DNA from 2 places in the Variovorax sp. V35 genome. Region 2 is predicted to be linked to the other one. Evidence: riboswitches for the same ligand, from Rfam matches in the RefSeq annotation. Region 2 holds a riboswitch; the other holds the start of a gene.
The links. Region 2 has a riboswitch for cobalamin ahead of ACAM42_RS20765 (TonB-dependent receptor). Riboswitches for the same ligand answer to the same signal wherever they lie in the genome.
Positions count from the first base shown of each region.

Region 1: linked by a shared signal. The riboswitch ahead of ACAM42_RS16430 (TonB-dependent receptor) and the one ahead of ACAM42_RS20765 (TonB-dependent receptor) in region 2 are both predicted to bind cobalamin.

Region 1 covers NZ_AP028666.1:3,553,432-3,559,176, forward strand. The annotation lists gene ACAM42_RS16420 (cell division protein ZapA) at 17-352, opposite strand; gene ACAM42_RS16425 (DUF904 domain-containing protein) at 349-576, opposite strand; cobalamin riboswitch at 709-950, shown strand; gene ACAM42_RS16430 (TonB-dependent receptor) at 1,022-2,980, shown strand; gene ACAM42_RS16435 (cobyrinate a,c-diamide synthase) at 2,965-4,362, shown strand; gene ACAM42_RS16440 (bifunctional adenosylcobinamide kinase/adenosylcobinamide-phosphate guanylyltransferase) at 4,349-4,930, shown strand; gene ACAM42_RS16445 (ABC transporter substrate-binding protein) at 4,942-5,745, shown strand, end outside.
Region 2 covers NZ_AP028666.1:4,465,506-4,471,250, reverse strand. The annotation lists gene ybaL (YbaL family putative K(+) efflux transporter) at 1-71, shown strand, start outside; gene ACAM42_RS20780 (EI24 domain-containing protein) at 177-1,055, shown strand; gene ACAM42_RS20775 (hypothetical protein) at 1,025-1,432, opposite strand; gene ACAM42_RS20770 (hypothetical protein) at 1,584-1,805, shown strand; cobalamin riboswitch at 1,886-2,170, shown strand; gene ACAM42_RS20765 (TonB-dependent receptor) at 2,301-4,484, shown strand; gene ACAM42_RS20760 (PepSY domain-containing protein) at 4,495-5,745, shown strand, end outside.

The DNA of each region.
Region 1 (5,745 bases), 910 kb from region 2:
GCCGGGCCGCGTGCCCTCAGAGCAAATGTCCATCGCCCGCCAGGGCCTGATCGAGTCTCTGAATAAGCTGGGCGGCCTTCGGGTCGGTGTCGGCGGAGCTTTCTTCCGTGCTGCTGGCAGCGACAGGGGCCGGTGCCGCGGCAGCAGCGGCCTGCTGGGCCGCGAGATCGAAAGCCAGGTTCAGCGAGGCGAGCACGGCGATGCGGTCGCGTGCCTTCACCTTGCCCGCGTCGCGGATCTTGCACATGGCCGCGTCCACGCGGTCGACGGCCTCGCGCAGTTGCGCTTCGCCGCCGTCGGGACAGCCGAGCAAATAGCTCTGGCCCATGATCTGTACTTCAATCTGCTTCATGCGTGATGGGAATCTTCGGAAGGGGGGTCGGCCGGCAGCCGTTCGAGCAGGGCATCGAGGCGGGTGCGGGCCGCGGCGAGCCGCGACTTCAGGCCGTCGCGTTCACGCGTGAGCGCATCGACCTGTTCCTGCAGCAGCGCGTTGGTGCGCTGCACCTCTTCGTGACGCACGAGCAGGCGTTCCACACGCTCGGCGATCTGGTCGATGGGGCTGGAGGCGGGCATGGTTGGCGATTGTAGTTTCCCGGGAATTCGGAACATCCGGCGCACCACGCGGGGCGCGCACCGGACGTGGCCGAGATTCTGGGGCCTGCGCCGCTCGTGATCAAACCCGGTGTGGCGTGTGCGCCCCGTGGGCCTAAAATCCTGCCCGTTGGTGCTCGCGGCGTGGTTCGCACGGCGCAGTTCAACGGGAAGCAGGAGTGGACGCCCCCCGGGGCCGAAGCCGCCTGCGCTGCCCCCGCAACGGTCAAGCAGACGACGCCGCAACGCGTCACCCCTTTCCATCCAGCCACTGGGCGCCCTGAAACAGGTGCCTGGGAAGGCGGCAAAGGGTCGATCTGCCAGCCCGGATACCGGCCAACAAGGCGGCTGCCGCATCGGCAGCCATGACGCCCATGGCGCCGGCGGGGAAGCCGGCCAGGGCATAGAAGTTCGTTCGGTTCACCCCATGATTTCCTGTGTTTCCCTCTCCAGCGGCCGCGCCAGCGTGCGCCGCAACCGTCCCGCGTGCCTGCCGCTGACGCTCGCCCTGGCCTCGGCCTTCGGCGGCCTGGCCCTGCTGCCGCTGGCCGCGCAGGCGCAAGCCGCAGCTGCATCAGCAGCACCTGCCACGCTCGACGAGACCGTCGTCACCGCCAACCGCACGCCGCAGGCGCTGTCGGACCTGGTGGGCGATGTCTCCATCGTCGACCGCAAGACCATCGAGCGCAGCGGCGCGACCGGCGTGGCCGACGTGCTGGCGCGCCTGCCGGGCATGGAGATCTCGCGCAGCGGCGGCGTGGGCAACGCCACCAGCGTGTTCATCCGCGGCGCCGAATCGCGCTTCACTGCGGTCTACCTCGATGGCGTGCGCATCGATTCGCAATCGACCGGCGGCGCCGGCTGGGAAGGCATTCCGCTCGCGCAGATCGACCGCATCGAAGTGCTGCGCGGCCCGGCCGCCGCGGTGTACGGCTCGGACGCCGTGGGCGGCGTGATCCAGCTCTTCACGAAGCGCGGCGAGGAGGGCGTGTCGCCCTACGCCGGCATCGGCTTCGGCAGCCACGGCCTGCGCCGGATCGAAGGCGGCGTGAGCGGCAAGTCGGGCCTGCTCGACTACTCGTTCGGCGTGGCGCACGAGGAAAGCAAGGGCTTCAACATCCAGCCGATCGCCAAGCGCACGCCCTCGAAAGACGGCTTCACCAACCCCGACCGCGACGGCTACCGCAGCACCTCGGGCAACCTGAAGCTGGGTTTCCAGATCACGCCCGACCAGCGCATCGACGCCACCTTGCTCACCAGCAACACCGAGGCGGCCTACGACCCGTCGGTGAGTTTTCGCACCAAGCCGCCGATCACCTTCCGCGACGACGTGTCGACCAACGAGCTGCGCACCGCCGGTCTGACCTGGTCGGCCAAGTGGAACGACATCTACAGCACCCGCCTGCAGGTGACCGATTCGCAGACCGTCTACAAGACCCAGCCCTCGTTCTATCGCACCGAAACCCGCCTGCGCGGCTACCTGTTCCAGAACGAGTTCCGTTTCGGCGCGCACCTGGTGACCGCCACGCTCGAGCGCCGCGAAGACGCGCTCGAGAACGCGCCCACCACCTCGGCCAAGCTGTTCTCGCGCGACCGCTCGCAGAACGCCGCCGCACTGGGCTACGGCTACGTGAAGGGCCCGCATTCGCTGCAGCTGCACGTGCGCCATGACGACGACAGCGAGTTCGGCGGCAAGACCACCGGCAGCGCCGCCTACGGCTACGCGATCACGCCGAGCCTGCGCGCCACCGTGTCGGCCGGCACCGCGTTCCGCGCGCCCACGCTGTACCAGCGCTTCAGCGAGTACGGCCTGGCGAGCCTGCAACCCGAATCGAGCCGCAACGTCGAGCTGGGCCTGCAGTACACGGCCGGCGCCACGCAGGCCGGCATCGTGCTGTACCGCAACCGCGTGCAGAACCTGATCGTGTTCGACGGCAGCGCCAAGGGCTGCCAGTCGTCGTTCGGCTGCTACGCCAGCACGGCGCGTGCGCGCTACCAAGGCGTGACGCTCACGGGCGGCCACCGCATCGGCGACGTCACGCTGCGCGCCTCGCTCGACTACCAGGACCCGCGCGACCTCGCCACCGACCACCTGCTGGCACGCCGCGCCCGGGCTCACGGCACGCTGGGCGCCGACTGGCGCATCGCCGGCTGGACGCTGGGCGCCGAGCTCCAAAGCTCGGGCAAGCGCTACGACGACGCCGCCAACACCGTCAAGCTCGGCGGCTACACGCTGCTGAACCTGTCGGCCAGCAAGCAGATCATGCGCGACCTGAACCTGGTGGCGCGCGTGGACAATGTGGGCGACAAGGACTACCAGTTCGCACGGCTCTACGCCACCGGGGGCCGCACCGCGTACGTCGGACTCAAGTGGACTCCGCAGTAAACACCCGCCGCTCCTCGCCCGGTGCAGCCGTCACCTGCGCCGCGGTGCTCGTGGCCGCGCCGGCCTCGGGGCAGGGCAAGACCACGGTCGCGGCGGCGCTCGCGCGGCTGCACGTGCGCCAGGGCCGCCGCGTGCGGGCCTTCAAGTGCGGGCCCGACTTCCTCGATCCGCACTGGCTCGCGCTGGCCACCGGCGCGCCGGTGCACTCGCTCGACCTGTGGATGACCGGCGAGGCCGACTGCCGCGCGCGCCTGCATGCCGCCGCGTGCGAGGCCGACCTGGTGATCGTCGAAGGCGTGATGGGCCTGTTCGACGGCACGCCCAGCGCGGCCGAGCTGGCCGAGCGCCTGGGCCTGCCCGTGCTGGCCGTGATCGACGCCCAGGCCATGACCGGCACCTTCGGCGCGCTGGCCTACGGCCTGCAGAACTTCCGCCCGGGCCTGCCCTGGGCCGGCGTGCTGGCCAACCGCGTGGCCGGCGAGCGCCATGCCGACATGCTGAAGGACGCATTGCGCGAACCCGGCGACTGGCTCGGCGCCTTGCCGCGCAGCGCCGATTTCGCGCTGCCCGAACGCCACCTGGGGCTGGTCGGTGCCGCCGAACTCGGCGATGCGATGGTGCGGCTCGACGCTGCGGCCGACGTGCTCGCCGCCACGCCGCTGGGGCAGCGCACGCCCGGGCAGCTGCCGCAGGTGCGCTTCGAGCCCGCGCCGACGGCGCCCGTCGCGCCGCTGCTGGCCGGACGCACCATCGCCATCGCGCGCGACACGGCGTTCTCGTTCATCTACCCGGCCAACCTCGAGGTGCTCGAAGCCCTCGGCGCGCGGCTCGCGTTCTTCTCGCCGCTGGCCGACGAACCGCTGCCGCCTTGCGATGCCGCCTGGCTGCCCGGCGGCTACCCCGAGCTGCATGCGGCCGTGCTGTCGGCCAGCGACCGGCTGCGGCTCTCGCTCGCCAACCACGTCACGGCCGGCAAACCGATCTGGGCCGAGTGTGGCGGCATGATGGCGCTGTTCGACGAACTCGCCACGCGCGACGACGCCGAGCCGACCGACGTGCACCGCCTCTGGGGCGTGCTGCCGGGGCGGGCGGTCATGCAGAAGCGGCTGGCCGGTCTCGGCCCGCAGCAGCTCGACCTGGGTGCGCATGCCTTGCGCGGCCACACCTTCCACTACTCGCGCTGCGAGACGCCGCTCGCGCCCGCCGCGCGCACCGTCGGCACGCGCGGCGGCGAGGCGCTGTACGTGCACGGCCCCGTGCGCGCGAGCTACTTCCATGCGTGGTTCGCGTCCAGCCCGGAAGCGACCGCGCGGCTCTTCGGCGCCATGCCCCTCGAACTCGACAGCCACGCCGCACAGGCGCCCCCCGATGCCCCTCACTGAGCACGAATTCATCCTCGGCGGCCAGAAAAGCGGCAAGTCGCGCCGCGCCGAGCAGCGCGCGGCCGACTGGCTGGCCCAAGCGCCCGCATCGCGCCGCGCGGTGCTGATCGCCACCGCGCAGGCCCACGACGACGAGATGCGCGAGCGCATCGCGCGCCACCAGGCCGACCGCGCCGAGCGCGTGCCCGGTCTGCAGACCCTCGAGGAGCCGATCGAGCTGGGGCGCGCCATCGTCACGCAGAGCGCGCCCGACACGCTCGTGGTGGTCGACTGCCTCACGCTGTGGCTCACCAACCTGCTGATGCCGCTGCGCACCGAAGGCGCCGCCGTGGTCACGCGCACGCCCTCGGCGCACGCCACGCTGCTGCTCATCGCGCTGCGCGAGGCGCGCGGGCCGGTGGTGCTGGTCGGCAACGAGATCGGCCTGGGCGTGATCCCGCTGGGCCGCGAGACCCGTGCCTTCGTCGACGTGCTCGGCCGGCTGAACCAGGACGTGGCGGCCGCCTGCCATCGCGCGACGCTGATGGTCGCCGGCCTGCCGCTGACGCTGAAGGCGCCCGGCGCATGAGCTTCGATCGCATGAAGACCTGGTTGCGCGCGTCGTTGCTCGGGCTCGCCCTGGTGGTGGGCGCGCAGGCGGCGCAGGCCGTCGATGTAGTGGATGAGCGCGGCGTCACCGTGCACCTGGCGCAGCCGCCGCAGCGCATCGTTTCGCTGCTGCCGTCGCTGACCGAAGGCGTCTGCGCACTCGGCGCCTGCGACCGCCTGATCGGCGTCGACCGTTATTCCAACTCGCCCGCGCAGGTGCGCGCGCTGCCGCAGCTTGGCGGCGGGATCGACCCGAACGTCGAAGCCATCGTCGCGCTCAAGCCCGACGTGGTGCTGCTCGCCAAATCGTCGCGCGTGACGCAACGGCTCGAAGCGCTGGGCCTGAAGGCGATCGTGCTCGAACCCAAGAGCCACGCCGACGTGCGCCGCGTGCTGGGCGCGCTCGACCAGGTGCTCGGCACGCACGAGGCGCCCGCCGTGTGGCGCGCCATCGACGCGGCCGTGTCGGCCGCGGCGCAGTCGCTGCCCGCCAGCGCCAAGGGCCTGCGCGTGTACTTCGAGGTCAACACCGGCCCTTACGCGGCAGGCGACTCGTCCTTCATCGGCGAGACGCTCGCGCGGCTGGGCGTGAAGAACATCGTGCCGGCGTCGCTCGGCCCCTTTCCCAAGCTCAACCCCGAGTTCGTGGTGCGTGCGAACCCCGACCTCATCATGGTCAGCGTGCGCAGCGCGATGGGTCTGGAGCAGCGACCTGGCTGGGGCGGCATCCGCGCGGTGCGCGAAGGCCGCGTGTGCCGCTTCGACGCCGAGCAGACCGACGTGGTCGTGCGCCCC
Region 2 (5,745 bases):
AACAGGAACTCGCCCAGGCCATGGCCCGCGATGTGGTGCAGCGCGCCGCCGCGATGGCAGTGCCGGCCTGAGGGCCGGTCGATTCCTCCTGTTGCAGGTCGCGTCGGCCGAGGAGCCCGTTCCTCGGCCAAGGTATGCGCCCGCATATTTCATCGATTTCTCCTTTTTTTGATCCCATGTCACTGAAAGCCCGATGGCATTCGTTGCTCGGCGGGGTGCGCGAGTCCCTGGTCTGCCTCGCGCTGGCCTTCCGCTCCAGCCTGCGCCCCGGCATCGCGCTGCGTTCCGCGGGCCTGTGCCTGCTGGTCTTCACGGTGTGGAGCTGGGTGCTCTACCGCCACTTCCAGCCGATCGGAACGGCGGCCGGGGTGGTGTCGGTCTTCATCGTGATGGGCGGGGCGGTGCTCGGCCTGCTGCCCGGCACGGGAGGCAGTGGGGGGAGCATCGCGGGCATGGCGGGCATCGCCCCTGCGCTGGCGATGTTGCTGCTCTATGCGGCGCTGCTCACGGTCGTGGTGCTGGTGGTGATGTACGTCGGCGTCATCGTCGCCACCATCCGGCTGGCGTTGCGCTGGGTGGTGTTGGGCCCGGTGCGCGAGCGCGTGCAGGCGCGCTACCCGGCGCTGCTGCAGTCACGGCCCGAGTCCTCGGGCTTGCTGGTCGGCGTGCGCGGATGGCTGGGGCCCTGGCTGGGCGCGAGCCTGGGGATGCTGCTGTGCCTGCTGGTGCCGGTGATCAACGGCGTGCTGCTGTTCCTGCTGCTCGCCTACCTCAACGTGCGCTTCCTGCTGGCGCCCGCGCTCGCCGGCATTGCGAACGGCGAGGAGCGCATGCAGGTCGTGCGTCGCCAGCGCGGTGCGATGGTGGCGTTCGGCGTTCTGATCCTGCTGCTGGCGCTCGTGCCGGTGGTGAATCTGCTGCTGCCCGCCTTGCTGGGCGCAGGCACCTCCCACCTCGGCTGCCGAGGTATGGAAGCACAGCGCCGGGCTGACACCGACGCCTTGACCGACGCTTCGGCCAGCGCTCAAAGATCCTCGATCACCAGCGTGCGATAACGCTCGGCGATCGAGTAGGGCACGGTACGCACCAGTTCCATCACGCGCTCGGCGATGGCGCCGTCCTTGGTGCGGATCAGCAGGCCCGTGTGGCCTTCGTGGGCGAGCTGGATGAAGGCGCGCACCGTGTCGCCGTCGGTGCCGGCGGAGGGCAGGGGACTGTGCGAGGCATGCACGGTCGGCGCGATTTCCGCCAGGACGGTTTCGGCCGGTATCAGGTAGACCTCGTCGCCGCTCACGATGCCTTTCGCGATCAGCCCGTGGCCGATGCGGCTGGCGTCTTCGACGCTCGGAAACATCACCAGGGAGTAACCGGTCGGGTAGAACGCGCCACCGAAGGCGGCGCGCATGTTGGGTTCAAGCGTGAAATGTTTCATGCTGACTCCTTGTTCTGATGCAACTCCCCACCCCTAACATTAGGCCGCGCGGCGTCCATGCACTGTAGGAGAAGCCCTAGTACTGACAACCGCGCCGGCCCCTTGCCCGTTCAAAGGCGAGTTCATTCCCTGTTTCATTTCTCTGATCGTCATGCCTTCGCCGAGAGACATCGCACTCACCGTCCACGAACTGGAAGAAGGGGAGTTCTACTGGGTGCTGATGGAGGCCGTGGACGGCTCGCCCGGCGACTCCACCCATGTGTACGTGCCGCTCGAAGCAGCCCACGAGCCCTACGCCACGTATTCGAATGCACTGGTGGCCGGCGTGGCGGTGCTGCGGCGGCTGTTCGGGCCCGACGGCAAGCCCGTCTGACGGGGCCCGCAAGGGCGCCGCCGCAGGGCGCTCCCTATAATCCCGGCGGTTGGAAACATTGGTTCACACCGGTGTCGTCCAACACCCCACGGTTCGAAGGTGCCCTGCACGACCAGTCACAGGATTGGCGGCGGGGTTAAACGGGAAGCAGGTGCGAGGCGTCGTTTTTTCGAACGACCCTTCCATTCCTGCGCTGCCCCCGCAACGGTCAGCGGACATCGACACCCTCAGGCCCCGGCGATTCTTCGCCCGGGCAGCCACTGCGCTTCGGCGTGGGAAGGCGAGGGCTTCGGCGCCGAGGTGCATGCATTGCATCCCGACGCACTCCGCGAGCCCGGATACCGGCCTTCGCAACCGCCTTCGGATGCTGCGGGAGTGCGTGTCCGGGCCTGCCGCTTTTCCCTCGCGCGAAACGGCACCGCCCCTCGTCTCTTCTCCCTCGGCGTCCGCGATCGGTCAGGAGCCTGCGGGGACGCAGGCCGGAGGAGAAGTCGGATGAATCGCATTGCATCGCCGCCGCGCGATCGCTCGGGCCCGCCCCTGCAACGGGCGCGCCTTTCGGGTCTTTCAGGTCTTTCGCTGGGGCTCGGCCTCGCTTGCGGGCCAGCCTTCGCCCAGTCGGGTGACACCGCAGGCCGCCCCAGCCTGGCCCCCGTGCAGATCGAAGCCAGCCGCCACACGCCGCTGGCCCTGGACGAGCCCACGCAGACCGGCAGCCGCCTGGGCCTCACGCCGCTCGAAACGCCCGCCAGCATCGAGGTGCTCACCGGCGACACGATCCGCGCGCGCGGCGACGTGTCGGTGGTCGAGGCCGCGAGCCGCGCCACCGGCATCACGGGCTCGCCCGCGCCGGGCAACGGCGGCTCGTCGCTGTCGGCGCGCGGCTTCAACGGCCATGGCTCGGTGATGCAGCTGTACGACGGCACGCGCCTGTACGTGGGCGCAGGCACCGTCACCTTCCCGTTCGACACCTGGTCGACCGACCGCATCGAGGTGCTGCGCGGCGCCGCCTCGGTGATGTTCGGCGAAGGCGCCATCGGCGGCGCGATCAACGTGGTGCCCAAGAAGCCCACGCGCGGCCCGATTCGCAACGAAGCACTCGTGACCGTGGGCTCCGACGCCACGCGCCAGGTCGCCTTCGGCAGCGGCGGGGCGATCAACGACATGCTCTCGTACCGCTTCGACATCAGCCACCGGAAAACCGACGGCTTCATGCGGCGCGGCGAGGCCGAGAGCCTGGCTGTGGGCGGCGCGGTGCGGCTGGACGTGTCGCCGCGGCTGCAGTTCACGCTCTCGCACGACGAGGGCCGCCAGACGCCGCAGCGCTATTTCGGCGTGCCGCTCATCAACGGCCGCCTGAGCAGCCTGAACCGCGAACAGAACTACAACCTCGACGACGCCGAGGTCAAGTACCGCGACCGCTGGACCCGCCTCGATGCGCAGTGGACGCCCAACGACGCCGTCACCGTGCGCAACCAGCTCTATCGCCTGGACAGCAAGCGCCACTGGCGCGACAGCGAAACCTACACCTACAGCGCCACCACGAACCGCGTGACGCGTGGCGACTACCTGGAGATCGGCCATGACCAGGAGCAGATCGGCAATCGCACCGACGCCACCTTCAAGCACGCGCTGTTCGGCCTGAAGAACCAGGTGCTGGTGGGCTTCGATGTGAATCGCATCGACTTCCTGAATTCGAGCGACACGCCCTACGGTGGGCGCTCGGTGGTCGATGCCTTCGTCTTCAACCCCGGCTACTACGTCTCGCCCACGCCCTACCTGCCGCGCTACAAGACCAAGACCCGCACCTACGCCTTCTTCGCCGAAGACAAGCTGGCCTTCAACGAACACTGGTCGGTGGTCGGCAGCCTGCGCTGGGACCGCGCGAAGATCGTGCGCACCGACCCGCAGAACCGCGCCCCGCGCCTGGACAAGACCTTCGAGTACGCCACCGGCCGCCTCGGCGTGGTCTACGCGCCCGACGCCGCGCAGTCGTTCTATGCGCAGGTGGCGCGCGCGGCCGATCCGCTCACCGGGCTCATCAGCACCTCGGCCACGCAGGTGCCGTTCGAGCTCAGCGTCGGCAAGCAGGTCGAGGTCGGCTACAAGCGCCAGCTGGCCGAGGGCCGCGGCGCCTGGAGCGTGGCCGCCTACCGCATCGAGAAGACCAAGCTGCTGTCGCGCGACGCGAACGATCCGACCGTCGTGCAGCAGATCGGCAAGCAGTCGTCCGAAGGCATCGAAGCCACGCTCGACCTGGCGCTGACCTCCACGCTGCGCCTCGAAGCCAACGCCGCGCGGCTGCGCGCGCGCTATGACGACTTCAACGAGGCGGTCGGCAAGTCGCTGGTCTCGCGCGCGGGCAACACGCCGGCCGGCGTGCCCGAGGTGGCGGCCAACCTGTGGCTGCACTGGCGCTTCCTGCCGCAGTGGGAGGCCGAGCTGGGCGTGCGCCACGTCGGCGCGCGGCAGGTCGATGCGGCCAACACGCGGCAGATCGGTTCGTACACCGTGGCCGACGCGGGCGTGAGCTGGCAGGCGAACCCGTCGCTCAAGCTCGCGCTGCGCGCCTTCAATCTGGCCGACCGCAAGTACCCGGTCTCGTTCTCGAACGGAGGCAACCAGTGGCTGCTGGGCCGGCCGCGCTCGTTCGAGCTGTCGGCGTTCGTGACCTTCTGAGCACGGGATCATGAGCACCGCATGGCAATGCGCATGGCCCCCGCTGCGGCGGGCGCTGTACTGGACGCACCGATGGCTGGGCATCGGCGGCTGCCTGCTGTTCGTCATGTGGTTCGTCTCGGGCGTGGTCATGATGTACGTGGGGTACCCGAACCTCACGGACGAAGAGCGGCTCGCGGGGCTCGCCCCGGTGCGCTTCGAACAGGCGGTGGTCGCGCCGGCTGCCGCGCTCGATGCGCTGCCGCTCGCGGTGCGTGCGCAGCAGCCCAGGCGCATGGCGCTCGAAATGCAGGCCGGCACTGATGCGCAGCCCGTGTGGCGCATCGTCGATGCGCGCGGCGGGCGGCATGCCGTGTCCGCGCGCGACGGCCGCGCGCTCGGCCCTGTCGATGCGGCGCAGGCCGAGGCCATCGCGCGCGACTTCTCCGCGCAGCCTGGCGCACGCTGGGCCGAGACGCTGGAGCGCGACCAGTGGACCGTGCCGCAGGGCCTGAACCCGCTGCGCCCGCTGCACCGCATCGAAATCGGCGACGCGGCGGGCACCGAGCTGTACGTGTCCTCGCGCACCGGCGAGGTGGTGCGCGACACCACGCGCGCCGAGCGCTTCTGGAACTGGCTGGGCGCCGTGCCGCACTGGATCTACTTCACGCCGCTACGCGCCGACCCGCCGCTGTGGCACGACGTGGTCGTGTGGCTGTCGGCCGCGTGCATCGTCTCGACCGTGACGGGCATCGTCATCGGCATCCTGCGCCTTCGACTGCGGCGGCGCTTTCGCAGCGGCGCGGTCACGCCGTACACCGGCTGGATGGCCTGGCACCACATCGCCGGGCTCATCGGCGGCTTCTTCGTGCTGACCTGGATCGTGAGCGGCTGGCTCTCGATGAACCCGAACGGGTGGTTTCAGCGCGCACCGGCCGATGCGGCCGCGATGGCGCGCTACACGGGCACCGGCGTGTCGCCGTTCCCCTGGCCACCGACCGTGGTGCCGGCAGGTGAGGGCGCTGCCGCACCGCGTGAGGCGCTGCTGATGTGGTTCGACGGGAAGCCGCTGCTGCAACTGCGTGATGCGCAGGCCCGCGTGCAGGTGATTGATGCAGCGACCGGCGCGCCGGTCGTCATCGCTCGCGACGACATCGAACGCGCCGCCGTACGCCTGCGCCCCGGTGCCGCGATCACGCAGGCCACCTTGCAGACGCAGGAAGACTTCCACTGGTACGGCCACCACCGCACGCGCGTGCTGCCCGTGTGGCGGCTCGAACTC